2 regions of the Gudongella ferriphila genome follow, and region 2 is predicted to be linked to the other one. Evidence: riboswitches for the same ligand, from Rfam matches in the RefSeq annotation. Region 2 holds a riboswitch; the other holds the start of a gene.

Region 1 (8,011 bases), on a different contig from region 2:
AGCCAGCTGGTCGAAGTTTGGAAGTGTCGGTGGAATTCCCAGCCACATGAGTCCGTAATTGGCCCAGGCCTCCAGAGTGGCCTTAAAGTAGGCCTTGAATGGCTCTCCCAGAGGAAAGATGTTTACTATGGACATTATAAGCTTGTTCTTCAGCCTTGCATATGCATCGCTTACCTGGTTTACGATTGTCTTTATGACACCTGCAAGATCCTTGAAGAAGTTTACCACTCCCGCAAATAGCTGCTGGTACCAGGCTTCGTCCTTATCTTCCGGTTTGGGAATGTGGACCTTTGTATTAAGTGCCAGTACCCTTGGAATCATTTCCTTTTCGTATTCCTCTGGAGTATCTATTCCCTTGTCCTTGTAGTATGCTATATGGGTCATATATGGGTAGAGGATCTCCCCGGTCTGGGAATTCTTGAATTTCGACTGGATCTCATTCCATTTGGGAGCCCTGTATACATAATAGTGCTCCATGTAGTTCTTATCAGGCCATCTTGGCTTTACATACTCCTTGATGCTTATGTCGGGCAGGGAGTATGGAAGCTTGGTCACGTACTTGTATGGATTGTCGCTGTAGTAGGTTACGGGCTTTCCAAACTCGTATTCCATAGTCAATGGAGATGAGTATTTTACCTGGTACTCCCCGGGAATGATTGAAGGTTTAAGCGTTACGCCCCTTACATAGTATTTGATGGCGTCCCCTTCCTTCATTTCATTTACAGGCTTGGCAAACTTGGCTATATCCACCATCACTGTATTTGGATAGTTGCTGTGAACAAAGGGAACAGGAAGGTCATACTCCACCTCATGGATGATATTTGGTGTATTTGGCCACGCTCCTCCTGTGGTTGGGAACTTTTCAGTGGAGAATTGGAGTACTATCCTTTCAACTGACGGGTCGATCCCATTGAAGTGGAACAGCCTGTTGTTCTCTAGTCTAGGTTCAACTCTGAAAATCGGTCTAAACTCAGGATAGTTGGGATACTCTCCACCAACTATCCCCCCTGATGCCACAGGTGTCCACAGCTGAAAGTCAGCGCTGATTTTACCGTCAAAATTGACCTCAGGAATCCTTTCTCCATAGATGACAGCTATGCCCTTTCCAGGGTCTCCTATTGGCTTGCCCAAACTGTCAATGGGGATTGCCCTTACGTAGTAGACGGACCTGTTTGATGTTATGGGCTTGTATCCGGTCTTAAGCTTTAGGGCATCCAGATTTATTGTTGTAGGCTTAATAAGGTCCGTATTGATTGTATCTGTCTTTATGATGTCGGTGTTTATCAAGTTGGTATTTATTAGGCTTGTGTTTACGGTAACCTTAATAATATCGTCTGTTGAGGCCAGCTTAATGCTTGAAAAGTCAATCTGAAACTCTTTTGTCCCTGCCCCCACTTCACCGGAGGCCAGTAGTCCAACAGGACTTTTCCAGTTTGTCTCAAAGCCATTGAACTGAACCTGAGAAACCTGCCAAACTACCTTGGTGGCAGCTGCTGCATCATTCAGGTTAAAGTAGAACCACCTCTTCGATTCCCCTTCCCTGTCCACAAATGCCGTCATGGTGGAATCTGTGTAGACATTCTTCTGCACTTCAGTTGCCATTAAGTTGATGTTGATGGGCTGCAGAATCAAGGATCCGGTGCTTGGCTTGCCAAGTGGCTTTGCTTCGCCGGTGGCAACGTAAAGGTCGATCCTGTCATCATATTGGGGAAAGAATAGATTTCCACCCTCCATGGCTCTGAAGTTCTCCAAGGGATTGGTCAGGTTTAGGATATTGCTGTAGGTTGAGATGATCCCCGAATTGTCCTCAGGCAACAGAATTCCAGGGTTTTGCAGTATCGGTCCCTGGGGCTCCCCATCCTTGAAGCTTACATAGGTCCTTTTCATAAGTACGATTGCCTGTTCCCTGGTTGTGTTCTGGAGGGGTCCAATGAGGTTGCTTCCTATCCCCTTCATTATGCCGTTTCCATATGCGAACCTTACTGAGTCCATTGCCCAGGATGCTATCTGGTTCTGATCGGAAAATGGAAACTCCCCTGTGTAGCTCTCCTGTATCCCAGTTAAGGCAACCTTTAAGGTCCTGTGTATCATTACACAGATCTCCTGTCTTGTTATGTCCTTGTATGGGGCAAATTCTGTTGCGCTCACACCCTTCACAATTCCCAGATGAAATGCCTTTACAATATCCTCATTCTTTGTGTCCTGGAAGGGATTAACTCCTCCCATTGCCTGGTTCCCTGACAGGGCTTCATAGAGCCTGACGGCAAGGATGCAGAACTCCTCTCGTGTGATATTCTTCCTGTAGCTATTCATTACACCAGGATATGTCAGATCAAGGTTGTATGCTTCAATAAGCTCCTCCTCTGCCCAGCCGCTCTGGGTTCCATCAAAGATTGATGATTGCGTTTCCGCCACAAGGCTTGAGGAGCTTCCAAAGAGTATAGCAAAGACCAACAGGAAGCTTACGGCTTTTTTAATCTTATTTTCATCTCACTCATTCCTTTCCTTTTCTGATTGTGCTCTTCTCAGTGGATTTATACCCACAATCGTTCATCGCATTAAAGTTTTAAAGTCATCGGCTTGAAATTTACAAAAAAACTGCAAACACAGTGATGATTGTTTGCAGTCCTTGCTTAATTCTATAGCTTTGGTATCACTTTCTCTATGAAGATTTCAACAAGCCCGGGATCAAACTGGCTTCCGGCATTTTCCCTCAGCTCCTTGACAGCATCCTCAAGGCTCATGGGATTTCTGTAGGGTCTGTGGGATACCATTGACTGGTAGGCATCCGCTATTGCAATTACCCTTGACTCCAATGGAATCTCCTCACCCTCAAGTCCTTCGGGATAGCCCTTTCCATCAAAGCGTTCGTGATGATAACGAATGGCCTTGGCATACTTTTCATGGTGTCCTAGAATTCTGAGTATTTCATAGCCTGCCTGAGAGTGCCTCTTGATGATTATCATCTCTTCATTGGTCAAAGGATCCCTCTTGTTCAATATCTCCTGGGAAACGATAATCTTTCCGATGTCGTGAAGCTCAACAGCCTTCCTGAAATCCTCAGCCTCTTCCTTCGACTTCCCAGTCTCCCTGTACAGGCTGGCTGCCATCTGGCTGGTTTCTTCATTGTGCTGCTTTTCATCCTCAAATTTTTTCCTGTTCTCCTCCAGGAAATCCAGAATGATTTTCTTCTTCACATCCTTGTTGTTCAAGTGTTTGTTTTCATACATATAGGAGTCCGCATACCTTAGATTGTCATCAATTGCTTCCCCTTCACTTGTCTTTGTTGAGAATCCAACAGCAAGTGAAAGCCTGAGTGATTCAACCCTGTGATCATGACCATTCCTTTGGATCCGCTCCTTGATCTCCCTGGCTTCCTCTGCCGAGGTCTTGGGAAGGAGGATTAGGAACTCATCCCCGCCTGTTCTGGCAATGATGTCATCGGCTCTGAAGGTCTCCCTAAGGAGATTTGCAGCCTCCCTGATGATGCGGTCTCCCATTTCATGTCCAAAAATATCATTGGTCAGCTTCAGGTTGTTCATGTCAACTATCATGACTGTGAAGGGAAGATTCCTTACGGTATCCAATCGCTTGATGGCATCCTCTACATATCTTCTGTTGTAGAGTCCGGTCAGTTCGTCATGGAAGCTAAGGTATTCAATCTTTTTCTGCTTCCTGACTGATTCGGTAATATCCCTAAAGACTATAACATATCCCTTGGTCTCTCCACTTTGGAGTCTTACGGTGGCAATGCTGTTATTGAGGATCACTTCCTCCCCGGACTTGGTGATCATAAGACCCCGCCTATGATTCCCGTTTCCGGTCTGTCGAGCCACCATAAGGATATCCTCAGGTTTTCTGGTCTCTGGATGATGCAATAGAAATACATCCTTCAGCAGCTTTCCCTGTGCTTCCTTGAAGGCCCATCCGGTCATTTCCTCAGCTGCCGGGTTGAGTACTGTAATCCTGCCTTCTACATCGGTTGATATGATTCCATCCTCAACTGACAGTAGGGTTGACTGGAATATCTCCTTTTCCAGGAACAGCTCCTGCTCAGCCTTTTTCTGGGCAGTGATGTCAGCCATGCTCCCTAGCATCCTTACGGGCTTTCCGTTCTCGTCCCTAAGGAGCGTTCCCCTGTCCCTGATCCAGATGGTCCTTCCATCAGGAAGGGTCATGCGATGTTCACTGTATAGGTTTTCCTGACCACTTATGGCCCTGGCTATGTTATCTCTTAGCTTCTCCTCATCCTCCGGATGGACCTGAGCCACAAACTGGTCTATTTTGTGATAGTCCGTATCGTAGGGAACTCCCATGATTTCACACCACTTCTTGTTGTGCCTTACTACTCCCTCTTCAAAGTGCCAGTCCCACAAGCCCTCACCAGCTACATCAAGTGTTATGCTCATGGTTTTTTCCCTCTCCTTGAGCTTTAGCTCCATGTGCTTCTTTTCAGTGATGTCATCAAGAACTATTGCAAGATATGCTTCCCTAGGCCGATATACAGACAGGTTCCACCATCTTCCAAGCTCTTCTACATGGTATTCAAATTGCCTTGACTCACCTGTTTCAAGAACCTGGTCTATTTGTCCCGTGTCCACCCTGTTGCTTATGGATACAAGTTGGAAAAGGGATTTGCTTAGAATTTCATCCTTGGGCATTGATGACATGACCTCAAAGGTATTGTTTGCATCCACAATTTCATAGTCCTGAAAATCCTCATATCCCCTGTTGGTTGCTTTTACAAGAAGAAAGCCTTGATTCATTTCATCTATAAGGGTTCTCTTTTCCTTTTCATTTTCCTCGGCAGCATTTTTAAGCCTTTGCTGCTCCCTGATGAACTGCTGGATGTACCTTACACCCAGAAACTGGATTATAAGAAACACAACCGCCAATACAATGATATACCTTAGGTAAATGTTTTTCCTAAACTCTATCAATGGTCCCAGAACCTCATCCTCAGACAAGCTTATGGCTACTGTCTTTCCCATAGAGTCACTGTGGATGTAGGAGGTCACCCTTCCATCCTCTCTGGTAACGGAATCCTCATACTGAGCAATGAGAAACTCAATTTTGTAGCCGTCTGCTTCCATCTCTCTAATAATCGGACTGATATCCGTCAAGACCACATCAAATCCAAGTATATCCTCACCATCCATTATTGGCGACTGGACCACAACAACCCCATGGGAGAAGTGGTTCAGCACAACCTCCGTCTCATCCCAGTTTATATAGTTCTTGATGTTTTTGTCAGGGCCAACCACATGGACAATGCGCCCATCCACTGTGACCCTTCCGGCAGTCCTTGACCTGTCAAAGGCTGCAATGCCCTCCTCATATCTTGGCACTGTGTATTCCCTTAGCTCCTCAAAGTCCATATCTCCATTGAGGTAATTCCTTATGGCGTTTTTTATGTTGGTCCTGCTTGATAGTGACCTGGTACTGTTGCTTATGTTTATCAGCCTTTCGTTCAGTACCTGGTACTTGTTGTATGTTGTCAGCTGAAAGTCCCTTAAAACTCCCTCTTCAAGGCTAGAGGATATGGGTTCGTTTATTCCAATATATATGGACAGGAAGACCACAGCGACTATTATTAAGATTAACATTCTAATTCTCTTATGGATCTGCTTCAAGTCTTCCCCTCCCCTTTTCTAATTGATAATGTAATGATTGCAAATTGTGTATAATTGTCTGATAATAAGTAAAAATACAAATTTTCATACCTTACAATTTTATCATATATTTATCAATTAGTCATTATGAATATTATTTTGTCAATCATCAGGACTGTTGTCTTTGTCCTTAAAGGATGAAGCAGCATATGCGCTTTACCGTAATATTGTATTGAAATTATGTTCACAATCTGTTACTATTAAGTTGAAAAGATTCATATGGACTCCGATTCTGTCTTTCCCACATCATGATTGACGCAAATCGGAAACTCAGAACACTGGGCCAGAAAAGAGATTTTCTGACCTGCCATGCTTGCAAAGGGGTTGTTCACTTACGGTGGATAGCCCCTTTATTGTGTTTTTGATAATTTGAAGGAGGGATTTAAATGAGTACACTGACGGGAAAAATCCTTAGGATCAACTTAAGTGACAGAAGTACGGAAACTGTACAAATCAATGAGGAATGGAAGGATCTCTATGTAGGCGGCGAGGGCTATGCGGCAAGGATTCTTTTCGACCATCTTGAGCCTGGCATGGACCCAATGGATGAAAGGAACATGCTTGTTTTTACCACAGGTCCCTTGACCGGAACTAAGGCACCCTCGGCCGGCAGACTTTGCATCGGCTACAAGTCTCCCCTTACAGGTACCATCGGCATGACAAATGTTGGCGGGCACCTTGCACCAATGATAAAGAGGGCAGGCTATGATGTAATCATAATCACTGGCAGGAGTGAAACCCCGGTATATGTCTACATCAAGGACGAAGGGGTTCATTTCAAGGACGCCGCTGCTCTTTGGGGCAAGAATACTGAGGAAACCGAGGATGCAATCCGCCAGGAGCTTGGGGAGTCCAAGGTGAGGATTGCAGAGATCGGTCCGGCAGGTGAAAGGCTTTCCCTTATATCCTCAATAATGATCGACAAGCACAGGGCGGCTGGCCGTGGAGGTCCTGGAGCCATAATGGGGGGTAAAAACCTTAAGGCCCTGGCAGTATACGGGACCGGAAAGCTTGAGGTGGACAACCCTGACATGATGGACCAATTCTCCAAGAGGGCTCGGGAGGAGCTTGACGCAGAAGCCTTTGTACGGGAGGAGCTCAAGCCCTTTGGCACCCCTTCCTTTACTGATTCCATAAATGCCCTTGGTCTTCTGCCCACCAAGAACTGGCAGCTGACAACCTTTGATTCCGCCATGGACAAGATTGGTCACAAGGCATACCACGATACCCTGAACGTAAAGGCATGGGCCTGCTTTGGATGCCCCATCGCCTGCGGCAGACACACTGAAATCATGGAGGGACAATACAAGGGCGAAACCGGAGGAGGCCCAGAGTACGAGACAGTTGGCGCCTTCGGCTCCAAGTGCTTTGTTGATGATCTTAATGCAATAACAAAGGCCGGCTATATATGCAACCGCATGGGCCTTGATACCATATCCACCGGGCAGACCATAGCCTCTGCAATGGAATGGTTTGAGAAGGGTTTGATTGACCTGGAGACCACAGGTGGAATCGACCTGTCCTTTGGAAATGCCGAGTCAATGGTTAAAATGACAGAGATGATCGCAAACAGGGAAGGCTTTGGGGACGTATTGGCTGAAGGTTCCCTGAGGGCGGCGAGAAAAATAGGTCCAGAGGCTGAGAAGTACGTATTCCAGGTCAAGGGAATGGAGCTTGCATCCTGTGGAGTAAGGGCCAGCAAGGGAGAATCCCTGTCACACCTTATCTCCCCAAGAGGCGCGGACCACCTTAGACCATATGCTTCAGTAATCGATGCCTTTGGGTATCTTGAGCCGGAGCTGGGGATAAATGAAAAGGTATCCCCATTTGAGGATGAGAAGAAGTGGTGGGTCAAGCCCTTTATGGAGCTTTCAATGATGACCAACCTCCTTGGGGTTTGCCTCTTCGCAAGTATAACCCTTGCGGTGAAGGGCAGCACCTGGACAGGGCTCTACAATGCTGCCACAGGGGATGAAAAGACCCTTAAGGAGATGATGGGAGCCTCTGAAAGGGTAATAAACCTTGAGAGATTGTTCAACGCCAGAGAGGGCTTTGGACGCAAGGATGAAAAGCTTCCTGTTAGACTTGCCCAGGAGCCAGCACCTGATGGCCTTGGAAAGGGCCAGGTGGCAAATGCCGAGGTCATGCTGGATGAGTTCTACGAAAGCATGGGCTGGGACAAGGAGACAGGACAGCCCACAGAGGAGACCTTGAAGAGATTGAAGCTGATGTAGCAAAATACTGGGGATGATTTTTATTCTATCATCCCCAGTGTTTTATTTTTTTTCTTAGCTGGTCTTGATATGGAAAGTATCAAAAGACCTGTAAATACCAGACCC
Region 2 (8,011 bases):
CATTCCTGGGTATGATACCAATTCCATCAGCCTTGACAAGACTCATGCTGACTCCTGCCCCTCCTGAAAGAGGAGTTGCAACAAGCTTATCCTTCACCATACCAAGAGTTACTCGTACCATTTCCTTGTTCTTTAATGAAGAAACCATCCTTCTGCTTAGTGTGGCTTCAGTGGTATCGTAAATCTCACCCTGATCCCCTTGAAACTTAAGTATCAATGGCTTGGCAAAGACATCAAACACCATGAATGCCGAAACCGGATACCCTGGTATCCCCATTACCGGCTTACCCTTGATTATTCCAAGGATCGTAGGTTTTCCAGGCTTCATTGCAACCCCATGAACCACAACCTTTCCAAGATCCTGAATTAGGTTAACGGTAAAATCCTTTGTTCCAGCTGCCGAGCCTGCATTAATGATGACCATATCATTTTCTTCCACAGCATCTAAGAGAAGCTGTTTAAGCTTTTCGTAGTCATCCTCCATGGGTGGATACCTTCTTGGGATTCCACCCAATGATTCCACTAGTCCTTTGAAAACATGTGAATTGGAGTCAATTATGGTCCCTTCCCTTACCTGGGATATGTTCTCCACGATTTCAGATCCGGTTGGTATTATTCCAATTCTCGGACTCTTATAGATACCTATCTTCTCAATCCCACCTGAAATGAGAGCCCCGATATCCATAGGACGTATCCTGTGCCTTGAGGGAAGTATCATCTCCGTTGCCACAATATCCTCTCCGATCTGCCTCACATGCTGATAGGGATAGGCCGGCCTTAGTATCTGAACCTTCCCCTCATCCTGCTGTAGGACATCCTCTATCATGATCACGGCATCATAGGGCTCGTTTATGGGATTGCCGGTATTGACATATTTAAAATCAGACCCTTCCATAAGAGTCAAGGGATTGCTTTCATTGGCACCCTCTGTCCCCTTTGAGGTAACCGCTATTCCATCCATTGCCGATGCGTTGTATGCAGGTGAGGATACCTTGGCATAAACAGCTTCCCAGGTTATCCTTCCAAGGGAATCATGGACTGGAACCTCTTCCATCTCCCCCTTGATTGAGAGCTCATCCAGGTAGGTGTCCATGGCCTTGTCAACAGCTACATTGTCTATATAAGTATTTCTTTCCATATTCACACCTCCCTGTGCTAAAACAGATATACCTCTCTCGTCTCGCCCTTGTTTATCCCTTCCTCGTGTTCAGCTATTACAATGTACCCGTCGGAGCTGGAAAGGAGGGTTATCATTCCTGACTTGCCAAAGCTTGGTGTGGCAAACATCTTTCCATCCTCTCTTTTCAACCTCACCATGTGGTAGGTCTCCTTTCCAGGGGATGATGGGAAGTTGTGTGTTGTTATTGCCTCAACCCTTCTAGCATCATAGGGAGCTTTCAGAAGACCCTGAATATAGGGCTGCACGATTGCCTTGAACACTACAATTGATGATACGGGGTGTCCAGGAAGACCCACAATAAGCTTGCCCTTCCCATCTCCAATGATTGTAGGTTTTCCAGGTTTTATGGAGATCCCATGTGCAAGAACCCCCTTTCCCTTAAGGTCTGTTATGACCTTATGGGTGTAGTCTCTGGTCCCCACTGAACTGCCACCTGAAAGAAGCACAACATCCGCATGCTGGAGAGCTCTTCTCACACCCTCAAGCAGAAGGTTATAGTTGTCCTTCACTATTTCACGTCCTGCCACCTCTCCCCCTATTTCCCTTATCATTGCAGAAAGTGCATAGGAGTTGATATCCCTTATTTTACCTATCTTGAGTTCTTCATCCAGATCTATTACCTCATCCCCTGTGGAGAGTATGTATACCTTGGGCTTTTTTATCACTCTGACATGACTAATCCCCAGGCTTGCCAACACTCCAATCTCATTGGGTCCGATCCTTCTACCTGCCTGGAGGGCCACTTCTCCTTTTTTTATGTCCTCGCCCCTAAAAACCATATTCTCTCCCTTGCTTATGGGTTTGAAGAGAAGCACGGTTTCCTCATCCATCTTTTCAGTATTCTCAATCATTATCATTCCAGTTGCGCCCTCTGGCATCATGCCCCCTGTGGGCACATACACGGCTTGACCGCTCCCTACTTGATGTTTTGGGGTCTCACCCATAAGGACCTCTCCAAGTACCTCCAGAATGCTTGGTATTGATTCTGTGGCACCATGGCTATCCTCAACAAGGACTGCATAGCCATCGACAGTTGACCTGTCGAATTCAGGCACATTTATCTCTGAAACAATATCATCAGAGAGCACCCTGCCCTGAGACTCCAGCAGGCTTACAAGTTCAGATTCCAACTGGTATTGCCCAAATTCATCTTTTATGAGTTCCCTGGCATCATCTACTGACACCACCTTAAAGAATTCCATGTAATTCCACCTTTCATGTGCGAAAAAAAAACAACCTGAAAGGAAGGTTGTCAAATAAACATCTTCCTTTCCAAACGGGAGGCTTCAGGATTTCTCCTTTACCCAACGGCATTGCTTCATGGCATCTGCTTTAGAAATCAATGCTCGGAAAATTTGTATATATATTCATTTTTACTCCCCTTGCAAATCCCACAAGGGTTATATTAAGCTCTCTTGCCAGCTCCACCGCCAAAGATGTTGGTGCAGACCTTGATATTACAACAGGAACTCCCCGTCTTGCTATCTTAATAAGCATTTCTGAGGAAATCCTTCCGGTGGTAAGGACCAGCTTATCCTCAAAGCTCTGGTTGTTGATATGTCCCCACCCAAGAATCTTGTCCAATGCGTTGTGTCTTCCAATGTCATCCCTGTGTACAAGAAGATTATCCCTGCTGCAGAGAGCGCAGCTGTGAACTCCTCCTGTTTCATTGAAAAGCTCACTGTGCCTATTGAATTCTCTCATTAATTGTACCACAGTTTCAGGTCTAATTCCCACAATTTTCTTTATTTTCCTACTTTTTGATGAATCCAAAACATTGTAGAAGGAGGAGCCCTTTCCACAGCCTGAGGTTATTGTTCTCTTGCCTCGCAGCCTGTCTCGCAAGGGCTTTTCTCTCACATCTGCCGCTATGTGGATGGTTCCCCTTTCCCTATCAAGATCCATATTGGATACCTCCTGGAAGGAGTCAATAAATCCCTCTGAAATTAGAAATCCAACCGCCAGCTCCCGGAGGTTCTCCGGAGTGCACAGCAAAGTGACTATCTCCTGGCCGTTCATATATAAGGTAAAGGGATACTCCCTTATGACCTTGTCCATAACAGTATCCCTGTGATTACCCTTGATTCTTATTATTTCAACATCTATCTTGTTTTCCATATCATGCACCATTGCCTTCATTCCTTTGCAGATATTCCTGTACATCCTCTCTTGTGTTGAGGTTGTAGAACATGTTCCAATCAGGACTGAACCTTCTTGCTTCCTTCTCAGGAACATACTCAACAGAATGTTCATCCAGCATTCTATGAATTGCCCTTCCACCTGAAGTCAAAAATCTTTCAATATGACCTGATAGGTCCTTTCTATAGAATGCATTAAAGGGTTCAATCCATTCCCCAAGTCTTGTGACGCAAGCCAAAGGATTAGAATTGGCAATTCTGTTCTTCATATACCTTACATATTCCAAATCAATTGAAGGCATGTCGCAGGCAACAACATAGGAATACCTGGAGGAAGCCATCAAAAGCCCCGCATGTATCCCCCCCAGCGGACCTTTACCCTCAATCACATCTCCGGTAATGATATCAGCCAGACCGATATAGTACTCAGGCTTGTTGGTTACTATGACTATCTCCTGAAATTCCTCGCGAAGCTTCTGAATAAGTGTCTCCACAAGGCTTCTTTCCTGGAATCTTATCAGCTGCTTGTCAAAGCCCATCCTTGTGCTTTTTCCACCTGCAAGTATTATGGCACTACCAAATTTTTTCATATCTAGTCCTCTTTTCTGGCACACTCCGAATCTCTGCCCGTCAGGATTTCAAGTCCATGGTCCACACTGTCAAGGCAAAACTCCAGGGATTCCCTGACAGCCTTGGGACTTCCAGGTAGGTTTATTATGAGAGTATTACCCCTGATTCCGGCAGTTGCACGGGAAAGCATAGCCCTTGGGGTGATCTTTAGGCTGAAGTATCTTATGGCTTCTGTGATTCCAGGTGCCATCCTTTCACATACCTGGATAGTGGCCTCTGGCGTAACATCCCTTTTGCTGAAGCCAGTTCCCCCTGTTGTGAGTATCAGCTCAACATCCAGGTTATCAGCCATATTGATCATTTCCTCCGCCAAAAGGTCCTTTTCATCAGGCAGGATCACCTGCCTGATGACCTGATAGCCCTTCTGCTCCACCATTTCCTTTATTACAGCTCCGGATACATCCTCTCTATGTCCAGTTGCTCCCTTGTCGCTTGATGTTATTATACCCACTCTAAACATTTCTAGCCTCCCCACGGAAGTGTCATATACTCCTTCATTCTTCTGTCATACTCTGCTTTGAATAGCCTTTCGTGACCTTCCTCCCATTTGGAAAGCTTTTGGAATATTTTCTTGATACCTTCATCATCAGCATTCTGGGCTGCATTTTCATAAAACTCCTTGTAGTCCCTTTCAATAAGGTAGGCCATCCTGAGAATAGTCAGGTCTGGGATATCGGACTCCCTTAGGGTTGCCTCTATGTGCTCCGATTCCTCTCTGGCCTTGAAGATGTCCTCTTCCCGTTCCATCACCTGGTCACTTGTATCGAAGGTCTCGTTTTCCAAGTAGCTGTCCAGCTGCTTTTTAAGGTACTCGTAATGCTCCATTTCAGTTTCTGCCAAGGTGAGGAACAGCTTCCTTGTGGTGGCATTTGAAAACTTGTCAGCCTTCTCTTTGAAAAAGTTGCTCCCATCAAGCTCCATCTGCATTGCATATTTAATTACCTGCTCGTATTTCATCCTATTCACCTCTATGCTTTCTCAATTCTTACTGCGGCTACCTTCAGTTCAGGAATCTTGGCTATTTCGTCAATCGCACTATTGGTAAGTATATTGGCCTTTCCTTCAGTGTAGTGGAATGGCATGAACACAACCCCATCATCTATTATGTCAGTTATAAGGGCGGTTGTTTCAACCTCTCCACGTCTTGAATATATCCTGACTCTGTCGCCATCTTCAATTCCAAGCTTGTTGGCTGTGACTTCATTTATTTCCACGTATGAATGAGGTGCCAATTTGTTCAGGCCATCCTCTCTACCAGTCATGGTCATTGTATGGTAATGGTACAATATCCTTCCGGTTGTAAGGATCAATGGATATTCATCACTTGTAATCTCGGCACTTGCCACGTGCTCTGCAGGCATGAATAGTCCCCTCCCCCTTGCGATTGCAGCCTTGTGAAGATACTTTGTACCGGGGTGATTCTCATCAAGAACCGGCCATTGAAGACTCTCCCTCTCAAGCCTCTTGTATGTCACCCCTCTGTAGGATGGAGTCAGGGATGCAATCTCTGCCATTATCCTGGCAGGATGTGAGTACCTAGTTTCATCTCCCATCCTGTTCATTATATCCATAAGGATTATCCAGTCTGCCTTGGCTTCTCCCGGTGCATCCACTGCCTTTCTGACCCTCTGGATTCTTCTTTCGGTGTTTGTGAAGGTTCCATCCTTCTCTGCAAACGCTGCAGCTGGAAGGACAACATCTGCCATTGCTGCAGTCTCTGTCAGGAATATATCCTGAACAACCAGAAAGTCTACATGCTGGAGAACGTGGTCTACATGGTTGGTGTCAGGGTCTGATACCATTGGATTCTCTCCCATGATATACAGGAACTTCACCTGGTCCTCCTGGATTGCCTTGAACATTTCCGTTATGGTAAGTCCCACCTTGCTGGATAGCTTGCTACCCCAACTGTCCTGGAACTTGTCCAGTACCTCAGGCTTGAACACCTTCTGGTAGCCTGGAAGGTCCGCGGGTAGTCCACCCATGTCACAAGCTCCCTGAACGTTGTTCTGTCCCCTGAGGGGATTGACTCCTGCTGATTCAACTCCCACATTTCCACAAAGTAGAGCAAGGTTTGAAATGCTCATTACAGCATGGGTCCCTGTTGTATGCTGCGTCACTCCCATGGTGTAGTAGATTCCGGCCTTGGCAGCCTCACCATATATCTCTGCAGCCTTTATGATATCCTGGGGATTCAAACCGCAAATCTCTGCAACCCTTTCAGGGGTGTAGCCCTTGACAAGTTCCTTCAACTCTTCGTAGTTCTCTGTTCTCTCATTGATGTAGGATTCATCCTGAAGCCCCTTCTCAATGATCACATGCATAAGCCCGTTCAACAGGGCGATATTTGTTCCCGGCTTTAGCTGAAGGAAAACATCAGCATATTCCGCCATCTCAATTCTTCTTGGGTCCGCCACTATCATCTTTGCTCCAGCTTTTCTAGCCTGCTTCATTATGGCAGCTATTACTGGATGGTTTTCTGATGTGTTTGAACCTATTATGAATATTGCATCTGTATTCTTGATCTCCTGAATGCTGTTTGTCATTGCTCCGCTTCCCAGTGTGATTGCAAGACCTGCAACCGTTGAAGCATGTCAGAGGCGGGCGCAGTGGTCAACGTTGTTGGTACCCAGGGTTGACCTGAACAGCTTCTGGAACATATAGTTATCCTCATTTGTACATCTTGCCGAGGTCAGACCTGCAAATGCATCAGAGCCGAATTCTCCCTTCACCTCTTTCATCTTTGAGGTGATCACATCCAAGGCTTCTTCCCAGGTCGTCTCAACAAGGACTCCATTCTTTCTCACCATTGGCATTTTAAGCCTGTCCGGATGAGAAAGGAAGTTATATGAGAACTTGCCCTTAACACACAACAGTCCTTCGTTGTGGGCATCAAACGCAGGCTGAACCTCAACTATTTCGTTTCCCTTTACCTTAAGGTCCATTTGGCAGCCCACTCCGCAGTAGGAGCATGTTGTTCTGACAGTCCTGGTCTCCCAGTGTCTGAACTTCTTCTTGCTCTTTGGTTCAAGGGCTCCCACAGGGCAAACTGAAACACAGTTTCCGCAGGATACACAGGTTGAATTTTCAAGCCCTTCTCCGAAAGGAGTGGATACAAGGGTATCAAATCCCCTGTTTTCAAAACCAATGGCATTGGTTCCCTGAAGCTCATCGCATACCCTGACACACAAGCCACAAAGGATGCATTTTCTGGCATCAAATGTATAAAAGGGATTTGTGTCATCAAAATATGGCTTGCTCATTTCCCATCTGTAGGTTCCTTCTGTGATTCCATACTCGTAGCAGTAGTCCTGAAGCTTGCATCCACCCGATTTCTCACAGGTGAGACACTCCAGCGGATGGTTGGATATTAGCATGTCAAGTAAGTCCTGTCTTGCCTTTACAACCCTTTCGCTATGAGTATGTATTACCATTCCTTCCCTCACCTGGGTTGTGCAGGCTGTGTGAAGCTTTCCCCAGCCCTCTATCTCCACCTGGCAAAGTCTGCAGGATCCGGAGGGAACAAGCCTTTCATCATTGCACAGTGCGGGGATATCTATCCCTATTTCACTGCAGGCTTTAAGGACAGTTGTGCCTTTTTCAAATTCATAGTCTTTACCGTTTATTGTTACCTGCATCTACTCTTCCCCCTCTCCACTGTTGTTGGATCCTTCAAGTCGTTCTATTTTCTCAAGGAGCTCAGTGATTTGAAGAGCCTTATCCCATGTTGTCTTCTCAAACGATTTGTCCAGCTTTCTATATGGCGCATCCGGGTTATCCAGATACTTAAGCTCAGTTGTAAGTCTTCCCTTCAGACACAATGGTCTCCCGTTTGTTGGTGCCTTAGCAACCACTGAAACAGGTTTTCTGTCCATGGATCTCACTTCAAATTCACATCCGTATTCACAGGCCTTACAACCCACAATTTTAGTTTCTGCCTCCCAGGATCTGATTTTTCCCATGTCCCTCTTGTCAACGAGAGCACCCACTGGACAGACTGCAACACAGCGGTTGCAGGAAACACAAGGAGATTCCTCAATTGACTCATCCGCTCCAAATATGA

The links. A riboswitch is a leader RNA that binds a small molecule or an ion and turns the genes downstream of it on or off. The one in region 2 is predicted to bind molybdenum cofactor.
Region 1: linked by a shared signal. The riboswitch ahead of ACKVDP_RS04310 (aldehyde ferredoxin oxidoreductase family protein) and the one ahead of ACKVDP_RS02455 (molybdopterin molybdotransferase MoeA) in region 2 are both predicted to bind molybdenum cofactor.

The regions. Positions count from the first base shown of each region.
Region 1 covers NZ_JBJXRK010000004.1:22,521-30,531, forward strand. The annotation lists gene ACKVDP_RS04300 (S-layer homology domain-containing protein) at 1-2,454, opposite strand, end outside; gene ACKVDP_RS04305 (HD domain-containing phosphohydrolase) at 2,640-5,633, opposite strand; molybdenum cofactor riboswitch at 5,885-6,012, shown strand; gene ACKVDP_RS04310 (aldehyde ferredoxin oxidoreductase family protein) at 6,059-7,906, shown strand; gene ACKVDP_RS04315 (DMT family transporter) at 7,927-8,011, opposite strand, start outside.
Region 2 covers NZ_JBJXRK010000002.1:31,066-39,076, forward strand. The annotation lists gene ACKVDP_RS02450 (molybdopterin biosynthesis protein) at 1-1,138, opposite strand, end outside; gene ACKVDP_RS02455 (molybdopterin molybdotransferase MoeA) at 1,156-2,382, opposite strand; molybdenum cofactor riboswitch at 2,430-2,544, opposite strand; gene fdhD (formate dehydrogenase accessory sulfurtransferase FdhD) at 2,513-3,298, opposite strand; gene mobA (molybdenum cofactor guanylyltransferase) at 3,300-3,908, opposite strand; gene ACKVDP_RS02470 (MogA/MoaB family molybdenum cofactor biosynthesis protein) at 3,911-4,408, opposite strand; gene ACKVDP_RS02475 (ferritin-like domain-containing protein) at 4,411-4,905, opposite strand; gene fdhF (formate dehydrogenase subunit alpha) at 4,917-7,586, opposite strand; gene ACKVDP_RS02485 (2Fe-2S iron-sulfur cluster-binding protein) at 7,587-8,011, opposite strand, start outside.